Regions from separate parts of the Bacillus sp. JK74 genome, predicted to be linked through region 2. Evidence: riboswitches for the same ligand, from Rfam matches in the RefSeq annotation. Region 2 holds a riboswitch; each other region holds the start of a gene.
The links. Region 2 has a riboswitch for S-adenosylmethionine ahead of ACWJJ5_RS08445 (methionine biosynthesis PLP-dependent protein). Riboswitches for the same ligand answer to the same signal wherever they lie in the genome.
Positions count from the first base shown of each region.

Region 1: another riboswitch for S-adenosylmethionine. It lies ahead of ACWJJ5_RS04000 (5-methyltetrahydropteroyltriglutamate--homocysteine S-methyltransferase); the one in region 2 lies ahead of ACWJJ5_RS08445 (methionine biosynthesis PLP-dependent protein).
Region 3: another riboswitch for S-adenosylmethionine. It lies ahead of metK (methionine adenosyltransferase); the one in region 2 lies ahead of ACWJJ5_RS08445 (methionine biosynthesis PLP-dependent protein).

Region 1 covers NZ_JBSJQB010000001.1:789,381-793,848, reverse strand. The annotation lists gene ACWJJ5_RS04005 (methyltransferase domain-containing protein) at 1-878, shown strand, start outside; gene ACWJJ5_RS04000 (5-methyltetrahydropteroyltriglutamate--homocysteine S-methyltransferase) at 912-2,048, opposite strand; SAM riboswitch class I at 2,126-2,212, opposite strand; gene ACWJJ5_RS03995 (LURP-one-related/scramblase family protein) at 2,297-2,773, opposite strand; gene ACWJJ5_RS03990 (hypothetical protein) at 2,876-3,043, opposite strand; gene pepT (peptidase T) at 3,620-4,468, opposite strand, start outside.
Region 2 covers NZ_JBSJQB010000002.1:797,485-801,952, forward strand. The annotation lists gene metC (cystathionine beta-lyase) at 1-1,154, opposite strand, end outside; gene ACWJJ5_RS08445 (methionine biosynthesis PLP-dependent protein) at 1,147-2,268, opposite strand; SAM riboswitch class I at 2,338-2,463, opposite strand; gene ACWJJ5_RS08450 (esterase family protein) at 2,638-3,360, shown strand; gene ACWJJ5_RS08455 (YjcG family protein) at 3,386-3,901, shown strand; gene ACWJJ5_RS08460 (GNAT family N-acetyltransferase) at 3,906-4,337, shown strand.
Region 3 covers NZ_JBSJQB010000003.1:22,346-26,813, forward strand. The annotation lists gene ACWJJ5_RS10280 (DUF2584 domain-containing protein) at 1-87, shown strand, start outside; gene pckA (phosphoenolpyruvate carboxykinase (ATP)) at 130-1,713, opposite strand; SAM riboswitch class I at 1,911-2,050, shown strand; gene metK (methionine adenosyltransferase) at 2,220-3,422, shown strand; gene asnB (asparagine synthase (glutamine-hydrolyzing)) at 3,566-4,468, shown strand, end outside.

The DNA.
Region 1 (4,468 bases), on a different contig from region 2:
CGTCTATAAAAAGAAAACGCGCGGAATTACTGCAATCATGCCAGTCCGTATTCAGGTGTCCGCTATGCAGTTCGGCCATGGCGGTCTCACAATACAAAAGCTTGATGTGCGGACACGGGCATACATTTGATATATCAAAGCAAGGATATGTGAATTTCCTCAATAAATCGGTCAAAACCCGCTATGACAGGCAGCTGTTCGAAGCGAGACGCGCTCTTTTTGACAGCCGGGAATTTTTTGGGCCGGTTCAAAAGGAGATCGCCGCCATCATCAGCCGCATTCAATCTCCGCAAACAACGGCGGCGATATTGGATGCGGGATGCGGAGAAGGCACTCATTTAGCCGCCGTATGCAAATGGCTTCAGCCCGCTTTTTCCGTGACGGGAATCGGCATTGATCTCTCGAAAGAAGGTGTGCTGCATGCCGCAAAGGCCTTCGGGGATCATTTTGTTTTTGCCGTCGCTGATGTGGCGGATGCGCCGTTTGCCGACAGCTGTTTTGATGTCGTGATGTCTGTTTTATCACCTTGGAATTACAAGGAATGCAGCAGGCTTTTACGAAAGGGCGGCACAGTCATTAAAGCGGTGCCGCGGCGTGATTATTTGAAGGAAGTAAGGGAATTCTTCTTCGGAGACAGTCCTCGGCGGAATGACACCGCCGATTCTGCGGCCGGACGATTCCAAGCGGGCTTTCAAACCTTTGAGCGCAAACGGCTGTGTTACACGAAGACCTTATTGCAGCCTGACCTCGAGCGGCTTGTGAAAATGACGCCCTTAACATGGAAATGTACTGATGAAAGCATCCGGCGGTTTATCAGCCGAAAAGCGGCGGATATTACGATAGATATCGATATTTTAATCGGAACCGGTCCTCTGTAAACAGAAAAGACACGCTGATCGCGTGTCTTTTTTTTATTTCCAGACTTCACCGGCAATGCTGACGACATGATGAAGTTTCGCCCATTGCTGTTCTTCTGTGATCAGGTTTCCTTCCTCAGTGGAGGCGAATCCGCATTGCGGGCTGAGGCAAAGCTGATCCAGGCTGACATATTGTGAAGCTTCTTCAATCCGGCGTTTAATCGCGTCCTTGTCTTCAAGTTCGCCATGTTTTGATGTAATCAATCCAAGCACAAGCTGAAGATCAGAGCGTTTGACATAGCGGAGCGGTTCAAAGCCGCCGGAGCGGGAATCATCATATTCCAGGAACAATCCGTCAAGGTCAAGCCCGTCAAAAATCGTTTCAGCCGCTGCATCATAGCCGCCTTCAGCCGTCCATGTGGATTGGAAGTTGCCGCGGCAGATATGCATCGTAACCTTCAGATCGTCAGGGCGGTCCTTGATCGCGTCATTAATGGAAGCGGCAAACAGCTTGCGCAGCTCATCCGGCGTTGTGCCGAAATCTTCAATCTGACGAAGCCCCGCTTCCGATAAGAAAACGGCCCATGCGGTGTCATCAAGCTGAAGGTAGCGGCACCCGGCGTCATAGAAAGCCTGAATCGCTTTTTTATACGCTTTTGACACATCGTGCTGAAATTGTTTGTAATCATTCTGGTAGGCCGCTTTTTCCAATTTTCCGCGGAAAAACAGCATATTCGGACTTGGGATGGTCATTTTCGGAACAGCATCGCCGGCAATGCTGTGCAGGAATTTATAATCTTCGAGCATCGGATGCTGAGAAAAATCAATATCTCCCGTTACTTTAATGCCGCGCGCTTTCGTCTGTACGTTGTGAAACTGAATGCCGCTTTCAGGCGTAAATGCCTCAACCCCGTCTAAATTTTCGAGAAAATCAAAATGCCACCAGGCACGGCGGAATTCGCCGTCAGTCACGACATTGAGGCCGGTTTCTTTCTGCTTTTCCACGCTGCGGATGATTTCTCTGTTTTCGATTTCGCGCAGCTGTTCTGCCGAAATCTCACCCGCCGCTCTTTGCAGGCGGGCTTGCTTCACAGCCGCCGGCCGCAGCAGGCTTCCGACCTGATCCGCGCGAAACGGCGGGTTTTTTCTTAGAAGAGTATGCAATGGTTGTTCTGTGTTTTGCTGTGACATGAACGATTCCTTCTTTCCTGATGAAATATAAAAAACTCTTCCCTCGGATAGGGAAGAGCTTGCGTCCGCAAATCTCAACCTTATCTTCAGGATTTAGCACCATTCTGCTGAACAGCGGTTGCCGGGTATCATAGGGCCAGTCCCTCCACCTCTCTTGATAAGGAAATATGCTATTTTTCAGAATAAACTGTAATACTCTTAATCTTAGTATGTTTTCTCATATTGTCAATATATTTCGATAAATATTTTTATTTGTCACCCTCAAATAGAATCATATCTATCACGATGGCGATCGCAAGACAAAGAGCAATATCCTCTTCCTTTTCAATCTGCAAATGATAGGAATCGCCCCAGCTCATCCATGATTTGGTGACGGTCATCCGGTTTGATTTTCCGTCTGTCACTTGAAAGTTCCGGCCCCACACATCGCCGGTAAGATCCCAGCCGAGTCCGGAAATTTCAAATTTCGGTTTGAAAAACGTGACTTTCTTGATGACTTGGCAGACGGGTTTGCCGCTGACGGAAATCTCGTAACGGGGAACGAGCGACATCAGTTTCTGATTGACGCTGGCGAGCGTGCGGCCGTCCAAATCAGTCAGCTTCAGTTCATCACCGAATGAAAACAGCTTTCCTTCAACATTGTAGACTTCTTTTCCGCTTTCAAGAAACACTTGAAAACGATTCTTAAACGTAAACATTCGCTCTTTGATGTAAAAATGGTACATAAAAAAACTCCTTTTTTATGTTGTACGAAAAAAGGAGGCGGAAGGTTTCATATCGGCCGGGTGCATAAAAAAAGGCTGCCGATTTTGCGGCAGCTGTCGTTTTTATGATAGCGGCATCCGGCGTTTTTGACGGATCGCATTTAAATCAATGATGTTATTCGTGTCGGCAGCTGTCACCAGCGGGCTTGTCTTTGGCGTTTTCCGGCGGTTGTCCTTACTGAAAGAGAAAACAAGATACCCTGTCAAAGCAGCGAAAATAAGTAGCATCATTTTACATACCTCCCAAAAAAAGTTTTGGTATTATTATTGTACGAAAAAACAAACGAAAAGTATTCAAACAATTGTCACTTTTTTAAAAAATAACGTCATTTTCCGTAAAAATGACTATGGGTTGAAGAAATTTTTCTCTTGTTGTGGTTCTATAGATTGTATCGGATGATGAATGATGAACGTTTATATAACTTTTTCACTATTTTTTGTAAGTGTCTAATTAACTACTTAAGTGTTTTCGTTTGCCTTGTGTTATTCAGTACCCTAAAAAACCGTATGATATGCAAAATAACTGCTTCTAACAGATGACTGCGAGTTGACAGCGCTTTCTTTATTTTTTTAACGAAAACGAGATGTTATCTTAAAAAAATCGTTTGAACATTTTCCGCAGTTTTTTAAAAGGATTTGATTTCGTCTCCAGAACACGCGGGTCTTTTAAGGTTTTTTTCAATTCTTTCGCTACAGTCCCTCTTGCCATAGTCTTCACTCCTTCTTTCCATTTCATACCTTATATACGGAAAGAAAGAAGGAAAGGTTTCATGTGAAAGAAAAAAACCAAAGCAGGGGGCTTTGGTTTTAAGCGCGCTCTTCAAAGAGCCTGGCGATTTCAACAATGACGTTTACCGCCTTTTCCATATGATCGACGGAAATGTATTCATATTTTCCGTGGAAGTTTTGGCCGCCCGTGAAAATGTTCGGTGTCGGCAGTCCCATGTAAGAGAGCTGTGAGCCGTCGGTTCCGCCCCGGATCGGTTCGATAATCGGTTCGATGTCGAGGTTTTTCATGGCTTGATACGCGACATCGACTATCTCTTTGACCGGTTCGATTTTTTCTCTCATGTTGTAATATTGATCACGCAGTTCAAGCTTGATGCTTTCCTTGCCGTATTTGGCCGCTAGCGCATCGGCGGTTTTCTGCATATATTCTTTTCGTTCTGCAAAGCGGTCTCTGTCAAAGTCTCTGATGATGTACGACAGGGCGGCTTCAGAAACGTCTCCGTTCATGGAAAGTAAATGATAGAAGCCTTCATACCCTTCCGTATATTCCGGCGCTTCTTCTTTCGGCAGCGCGTGATGAAATTCCATCGCGATTTTTGAAGCGTTGACCATTTTGTTTTTCGCCGTCCCCGGGTGGACGCTTTTTCCGTAACAAGTAAGCTTTGCGGCGGCTGCGTTAAAGCTTTCATATTGCAGTTCGCCGAGGGGGCCTCCGTCTATCGTGTAGGCGAATGCGGCGTTGAAGCGGCCGACATCGAATTTGTGAGGGCCTCTGCCGATTTCTTCATCGGGCGTGAACGCGACCCGGATCGTTCCGTGTTTGATGTCCGGATGTTTGATCAAGTACGCCATTGCCGTCATGATTTCGGCAATGCCCGCTTTGTTGTCGGCTCCGAGCAGCGTCGTGCCGTCTGTTGTAATCAGCGT
Region 2 (4,468 bases):
GTTATTTTTTTCAATGCCTGTTCGAAGTCCCGTTCTAAATCTTCGGCGTTTTCGACTCCTACGCTCAGGCGCAGAAGGCCGTCTGTGATGCCGCGTTTCTCCCTCTCTGCTTTCGGCATGGCGGCATGCGACATGGCTGCAGGGTATGAGAGAATGGACTCGACAGCGCCGAGGCTGACGGCAAATACCGGAAGCGATACGTTTTCGACCAGCTTTTTGACGGCTTCTTTGCTTTCCAATTCAAAGGACAGGACGGCGCCCGCTCCGCTCGCTTGACGTTTATGGGTATCGGCTCCCGGGTGTCCGGCAAGGCCGGGATAGTAAACGTTTTTGATGGCGGGATGCCCGTCAAAATAGGCAGCCAGCCGCTCAGCCGTCCGGCTCGCTTTTTCCAGTCTGACCTGCAATGTTTTTAAGCCTCTCAATACGAGCCAGCAATCCTGAACGCCGAGCACCGCTCCAAACGAGTTTTGCAGCTTATACAGCTGATTGCCGAGCTCTTCATCTTTTACGGCAGCAAGGCCTGACAGCACGTCACTGTGGCCGCTTAAAAATTTCGTCGCACTGTGAAGCACGATATCTACACCGAGATCAAGCGGACGCTGCAGAGCAGGCGTCATGAATGTATTGTCAAGGTATGTCAGACAGCCGTGATCCTTTGCCAGTTTGACGACGCCCTTAATATCCGTGATGCCGAGCGTCGGGTTTGACGGTGTTTCCATATAAATGGCTTTCGTGTTCGGACGGATGGTGCGGGCGACCGCTTCTGTGTCCGTCATATCGACAAAGGTATGTTCGATTCCGAAACGGGACAGAACCTCAGTCACCATGCGGAATGTTCCGCCGTACACATCCTCCGTGACGAGAACATGGTCGCCTTGGGATAAGAGCAGAAATGCCGTCGAAATCGCCGCCATACCGGAGCTGAAAGCAAAACCTCTCGTTCCGCCTTCAAGACCTGCGATCGTTTCTTCAAGCGCTGTTCTTGTCGGTGTGCCGGAGCGGCTGTAATCATATGTCCCGAATTCTTCAAATGAAGACTGATGGAATGTGGAAGCATGCTGGATCGGCACGCTGACGGCTCCGGTGGCTCCGTCTGTTTTAAATGGATTGTGCACGAGCTGGGTTTCCAGCGTCCAATTGTGATTACTCATATGACACGGCCCCCTCTTTTACTTGCTGTAATGCCTGCTTTACATCCCGCTTCAAATCTTCTGCATGTTCAATGCCCACTGAAAAACGCAGCAGGCGGTTGCAGACGCCGTTTGCGATACGGATATCTTCCGGAATGTCCATGTGCGTCTGTGTCGCGGGGTATGTAATAAAGCTTTCCACCCCGCCGAGACTTTCTGCGAAACAGATCGTTTTCAGCGCCTTTAAAAACGGATTGACCCATTCCTCTTTTTGCAGCCGGAAAGACAGCATCCCGCCTTTTCCGGGATATAACACGTCGGCGATTTCCTCTTCCTGTTCTAAAAATTCTGCAAGTTCACGGGCGTTTTCTTCATGACGGCGCATTCTGAGTCCGAGTGTTTTCATCCCTCTCATTAAAAGCCACGAATCAAACGGCGGGAGAACGGCGCCGATCGCATTTTGGTGATTAAACATGATGTCGCCGAGCTCTTCATCCTTAACGACAGCCAGACCGGCAAGGAGGTCATTGTGCCCCGCTAAATATTTTGTGGCGCTGTGAATGACGATGTCCGCTCCCAGTTCAAGCGGGCGCTGGAGCACCGGGGTATAAAACGTATTATCCACAATTAAAAGCAGGCCGGCTTCTTTCGTAATCCGGGCGATTTTTTCAATGTCCGCCTCCTGCATTAACGGGTTTGTCGGCGTTTCAACAAATACCGCTTTCGTGTTTTCCGTTATTTTGGAGCGTAAACAGTCTTCATCGCTGAAATCATCATAAATAAAGCTTAAGCCGTATTTTCTCCATTCGTTTTCAAACAAACGGTACGTGCCTCCGTATAAATCGGAGGATACAATCAATTCATCCCCGCTTTTAAATAAAGCCATAATGGTTTGAATGGCTGCCATTCCCGAGCTGAAAGCAAATCCTCTCGCACCGTTTTCCAACACGGCGATGGCGTCTTCGACGAGCTGGCGTGTCGGGTTTTTCGTGCGCACGTAATCAAAACCTGTAGATTCTCCTATTCCTCTATGGCGGTAAGCGGTGGACAGATAAATCGGCGGACTGACCGTTCCCGTTGCTTCTTCGCTTCTATTTCCAATTTGGGCTAATTTTGTTTCAACATGCTGCGTCATCAGTAAGCACCATCCTTTTTCAAAAATAAAAAAGCCCCCTCTTCATAAGAAGAAGGAGCTTTTCTCTTCCTCTTATCTTCCAAGCATGTGAATCGCTTGCTGGATTTAGCACCTTGGCACTTTGCCTTCCCGCGGCAAAGCAAACCGGTTGCTGAGGTTTCAAAGGGCCAGTCCCTCCACCTCTCGTGATAAGAATATTGTTTTGTATTTTCTGATTGTTCTATATTAACGCACTATAAAATGGATTTCAACAACTTTTTATTTATCTGAACTCTCGCAAGAAGTGCATCTGAAGAAAGAAATTTCTAATAATTCATGGTACAATAGGAAAAAACCATCAAGACAAGAAGCGGCCTGGAGGAATGCGAAGTGGCATCAAAAAACGGAATCATTCATGAGAAAACACTTTTCTCCCATGAGCTTGAAGAGGAAATGACCGTTTTGGTCTACCTGCCCGCCACCTTCTCCCCCCTGTATAAATATCATACGGTCATCGCTCAGGACGGCCATGATTATTTCAGATTAGGGAGAATCGGGCGTCAGGCGGAAGAGCTTATGTCAAAAGGGGAAATTGACCGCTGCATCATTATCGGCGTCCCTTATAAAAATGTGCGGGAGCGAAGAAACACATACCATCCAGAAGGCTCTAAGTTCGCCTCATATAAGCGGTTTATCGCCAATGAGCTCGTTCCTTTTATCGACAAAGAATACCCGACTTATCAAGTCGGATACGGCCGCACCATGATCGGGGATTCCCTCGGCGGAACCGTTTCGCTCATGACGGCGATTGACTATCCGAATATGTTTGGAAACGTCATCATGCAGTCTCCGTATGTTGACGGGCACGTGCTGGATGCCGTCCGGCAGTCGGAGGATCTCAAACAGATTTCCGTTTATCATCAAATCGGAGAAAAAGAAACCGGCGTCCACACGACGGACGGTCAGGTTCTTGATTTCACCGCGCCGAACGAAGAGCTCAAACAGCTGCTGGAAAGCAAACAGTCCGAATACACGTATGAAACCTTCGACGGGGATCATAAATGGACCTATTGGCAGCCGCTCATCACGCCGGCGCTGAAAAAAATGCTGTAACCATTCATTTAAGGAGGGAACTTTCATGAAATACGGTATTGTTTTATTTCCATCAAAAAAATTACAGGATCTCGCCAATTCGTACCGGAAACGCTACGACCCGAGCTACGCGCTCATTCCGCCGCATCTGACGGTAAGAGATCCGTTTGAAGCGACAGAACAGGAAATCGAGCAGGTCGTATCACAGCTGAGACAGACGGCGAAAGAGTCGCATCCGCTCGTTCTGAAAATTACAAAATACAGCTCGTTTTCTCCTGTGAATAATGTGATATATATGAAAGCAGAGCCGACGGAGGAATTAAAATCTCTGAGTGAGAAATGCTACTCAGGAGCATTATCCGGCGAGCCGGAATACAGCTTCGTTCCGCATGTCACGGTCGGCCAGAAGCTGTCGTCAGATGAACATTCCGACGTACTCGGACAGCTGAAAATGCAGGACATTTCCCACGAAGAAGTCATCGACCGTTTTCACCTGCTCTATCAGCTGGATAACGGCTCATGGACTGTGTACGAAACATTTTTATTAGGCGGAGGAGAATAACTGCTTGGAATCCATCATCGCAAAAACTGAAAAACAGCTGAACGACGCTTTTTTCGTCAGAAAAGAGGTCTTTGTGAAAGAACAGCATGTTCCGGAAGAAGAGGAAATTGATCAATTCGAAGACACGTCAGAGCATATAGTCATATATGACGGCGGCCAGCCGGTCGGAGCCGGCAGATGGCGCTTGAAAGACGGGCATGGAAAATTAGAGCGCATCTGCGTAATGAAAAGCCATCGTTCTTTAGGCGTCGGGGCCATCATGATGCAGGCGCTTGAAAAAGCGGCTGCAGCCAAGGGCGCCGGCAGCTTTATCTTACATGCGCAGACGCAGGCGGTTCCGTTTTACGAAAAACAAGGATACCGCGTCACATCCGGCGAAGAATTTCTCGATGCGGGCATCCCCCATCTGGAAATGATAAAGGAATACAAACAATAAAATCAAAAGCACTCCTGTTGATATGGCAGGAGTGCTTTTTTTATGAAAATCATACTATTTCATGAAATTTATTGCATTTTATGGAAGGTTAATGTATGTTTAGTATACTAAGTATTACAATTCATACAAAA
Region 3 (4,468 bases), on a different contig from region 2:
GGCACCGGCGAGGTCCAAAAGCTCGAATGGGCGAACGGCCGGACAAGCATTACATACAGACTCACTTCGCTTCATTCGACAAACTGAAAAAACAAAAGCCGAGGGCATAAACGCCCTTGGCTTTTTTGATTACACGAGAGGTCCGCCGGCTTTGGCAATCGAGTCTGCATGGGAAAACTTTTTAAAGTTTTCTTTAAACTCATTGGCTAAAAACAGCGCTTTTTCGTTGTATGCTTGTTTATCGCTCCATGTGTTTTCAGGCTGAAGAACTTCATCCGGCACGCCCGGAACATGAACGGGACTGTGCAGGCCGAAAATGCTGTCTGCCGTCATGTCAGTCTGGTTCAGTCTGCCGTCAATAGCGGCTTTGACCATCGCTCTTGTATACGAAAGTTTCATCCGTTCTCCGACTCCGTACCCTCCGCCGGTCCAGCCTGTGTTGACCAGGAAGACTTGAACGCCGTGTTCGTCGATTTTACGCCCGAGCATTTCGGCATATACATGTGCCGGAAGCGGAAGGAACGGTGAACCGAAGCACGTCGAGAAAGTCGTTTGCGGAGATGTCACGCCGCGTTCGGTTCCCGCGAGTTTACTGGTGTAGCCGCTTAAGAAGTGATACATCGCCTGTTCCTTCGTCAGTTTGCTGATCGGAGGAAGCACGCCGAATGCGTCCGCCGTTAGAAAGACGATCGCCTGCGGATGGCCGGCAATGCTAGGCTGCACGATATTGCCGATCATCTCAATCGGATATGCGGCTCTTGTGTTTTCCGTGTAGAAGGAATTGTCGTAATCCGCTTCACCCGTTTTTTCATCAAGCACGACATTCTCAAGAACAGACCCGAAGCGGATCGCACGAAAAATCTGCGGTTCTTTTTCCTCGCTCAGATTGATACATTTAGCGTAACATCCGCCTTCAATGTTGAAAACGCCGGAATCTGACCAGCCGTGCTCGTCATCTCCGATCAGTTTGCGGTCCGCATCGGCTGAAAGCGTCGTTTTCCCTGTGCCGGAAAGGCCGAAAAACAGGGCGACATCGCCTTTTTCACCGACGTTGGCTGAGCAGTGCATCGGCAGTATATCCTGCTGCGGAAGCAGGAAGTTCATAATGGAGAATATTGATTTTTTCATTTCTCCGGCGTATTCGGTGCCGCCGATTAAAATGACGCGCTTTTCGAAAGAGACAATGATAAATGTTTCCGAATGCGTGCCGTCCGTCTCCGGGTCTGCTTTAAAATGCGGAGCTGAGAGAATGGTGAAAGGCTGCGCTTGCGGGTCTCTTTCATCCGTTTCCGGTCTGATAAACAGCTGGCGCGCGAATAAATTGTGCCACGCAAATTCATTTACGACCGTAATCGGCAGTCTGTATTTTTCATCCGCTCCCGCGAATCCTTCAAACACAAACAGTTCATCCCGCTGTTTTAAGTAGCTGACGACTTTGGCGTACAGCTTTTCAAACGCCTCTTCAGAAATGGGCTGATTCACCGCGCCCCAATCAATTTGATTTTCTGTGCTTTGTTCACGGACGATAAATTTATCTTTAGGTGACCGGCCTGTATATGCGCCGGTGGTGGCGCGTACGGCGCCCGTTGATGTCAGCGTTCCTTCATTTCGGCTGATTACTTTTTCGGTAAGTTTTGGAGCCGATAAATTATGATGCACATTCGGACTTGCAAGTAATGCTTGAAGATCTGCGGTTAAATCAACTAATTTCATAAAAACCTTCCTTTGCCGGTTTATTTGTATTTCGCTGAATGTGGAATTAGTATAACATATATCTGAAAATAGTCTATACTATTTGCGGTTTTTTGTTTGTGTTTTTCCATTGCTTCCCGAAATAAAGGCGCGCAATCGCTTTAATTCATATTGACACTTTCCGCCCTTTTACGATAAGATATTTCATTGAGCGGATACTCTTATCCCGAGCTGGCGGAGGGACAGGCCCGATGAAGCCCAGCAACCGGTTTCTCTGTAAAAAAGCAGGTGAAAACACTGTGGGAAACCAAGGTGCTAACCTGATGCAAGGTTTAATATTTTCCTTGAGCGATAAGAGTGAAAGGCACACAGACCAAACCCTTTCCTCGAGTGGAAAAGGTTTTTTTATTTCATAAAATATGCCAATTAACATTCTCTGATATAGTATGACATTGTATTAAGAGGGAGCGAGTTCCGTATCATATGAGAAGGTCTTGCAAAAGATCTTTTTTCAGGAGGAAAAGTGAATGAGTAAAAACCGTCGACTATTTACATCTGAATCTGTTACTGAGGGTCATCCGGACAAAATCTGTGACCAAATTTCTGACAGTATCTTAGATGAGATTTTAAAAAATGACCCGAACGCGCGCGTGGCCTGCGAAACATCTGTAACGACAGGACTTGTGCTGGTAAGCGGAGAGATTACTACATCAACATACGTTGACATTCCGAAAACAGTCCGTGAAACGATTAAAGAAATCGGCTACACACGCGCTAAATACGGATTTGATGCGGAGACTTGCGCTGTTTTAACATCAATTGATGAACAGTCTGCGGATATCGCAATGGGTGTCGATCAGGCTCTTGAAGCGCGTGAAGGCACAATGAGCGATGCTGAAATCGAAGCAATCGGAGCGGGAGACCAAGGCCTGATGTTCGGTTATGCGTGTAACGAAACGAAAGAGCTTATGCCGCTTCCGATCTCTTTGGCGCATAAATTAGCCCGCCGTTTGAGCGAAGTCCGCAAAGAAGACATTCTTCCGTACCTTCGCCCTGACGGCAAAACGCAAGTTACCGTTGAATATGATGAAAACAACAAGCCGGTCCGCATCGACGCGATCGTCATTTCAACTCAGCACCACCCGGAAATTACGCTTGAGCAGATTCAGCGCAATCTGAAAGAGCATGTCATTAACCCTGTTGTGCCTGAGGAACTGATCGATGAAGAAACAAAATACTTCATCAACCCTACGGGACGTTTCGTAATCGGCGGACCTCAAGGTGATGCGGGTCTTACCGGCCGTAAAATCATCGTTGACACATACGGCGGATATGCACGTCACGGCGGCGGCGCATTCTCCGGTAAGGATGCGACGAAGGTAGACCGTTCTGCGGCATACGCTGCGAGATACGTAGCGAAAAACATCGTGGCAGCAGGTCTTGCTGATTCTTGTGAAGTGCAGCTTGCATACGCAATCGGCGTGGCACAGCCTGTTTCTATTTCCATCAATACATTTGATACAGGAAAAGCTTCTGAAGAAAAACTGATCGAAGTCGTACGGAATAACTTCGACCTGAGACCTGCCGGCATTATTAAAATGCTTGATCTGCGCCGCCCGATCTATAAGCAGACAGCTGCTTACGGCCACTTCGGACGTCATGATGTGGATCTTCCTTGGGAGCGTACTGACAAGGCGGATGCGCTTCGCAAAGAAGCACTAGGAGAATAATTTTATAGCCGCTTACTTAAGCGGCTTTCCCTTTTTGTAGATGCTGCCATGCTTATTTTTTACATAGCGTGAAACCAATGGCGTAACAAAGCGTCTATAAAAAGGGGGTCCAATTAGAAAATTACACTTATGGAGGCTATACTATGTGTGGATTTGTCGGTGTTTTTAATAAGCATCCATTAACTCAAACCGCAGATCAAGAAGAGCTAATCAAACAAATGAACCAAATGATCGTTCACCGCGGTCCTGACAGCGATGGGTATTATCATGATGAGCACGTCGGATTCGGCTTCAGACGGCTCAGTATTATTGACGTAGAAAACGGCGGACAGCCTTTATCATATGAAGACGAAAAATATTGGATCATTTTTAACGGCGAAATCTATAACTACATTGAATTGAGAGAAGAGCTTGAAGCGAAAGGCTACACTTTCAATACAGATTCCGATACCGAAGTGCTCCTTGCGACATACCGTCATTATAAAGAAGAAGCCGCTTCAAAGCTTCGCGGAATGTTTGCGTTTTTAATCTGGAACAAGGCTGACCGCGTCATGTACGGCGCGAGAGACCCGTTCGGAATTAAACCGCTGTATTACACAACCATCGGGGACAAAGTATATTTTGCATCTGAAAGAAAGAGTTTAATGGCCGCTCAAAACGGTATTGATCTTGATACAGCTTCTTTACAGCAATATATGTCTTTCCAATTCGTTCCTGAACCGAGCACGCTTGACGCTGAAGTGAAAAAAGTCGAGCCGGGCAGCCAGTTTACGATCCGCCCGGAAGGCGACATCGCGTTTAAAACATATTTCAAAGCGAACTTTAAGCCTGTTCAGTCTGATGAAGATAAATTGGTGAAAGAAGTCAGAGACGCAATCTTTGACTCTGTCAAAGTTCACATGAGAAGTGACGTTCCTGTCGGTTCGTTTCTATCCGGCGGTATTGACTCTTCTTTTATCGTCTCAGTTGCGAAAGAATTTCACCCGAGCCTTAAAACATTTTCCGTCGGTTTTGAGCAGCAGGGCTTCAGTGAAGTTGACGTAGCG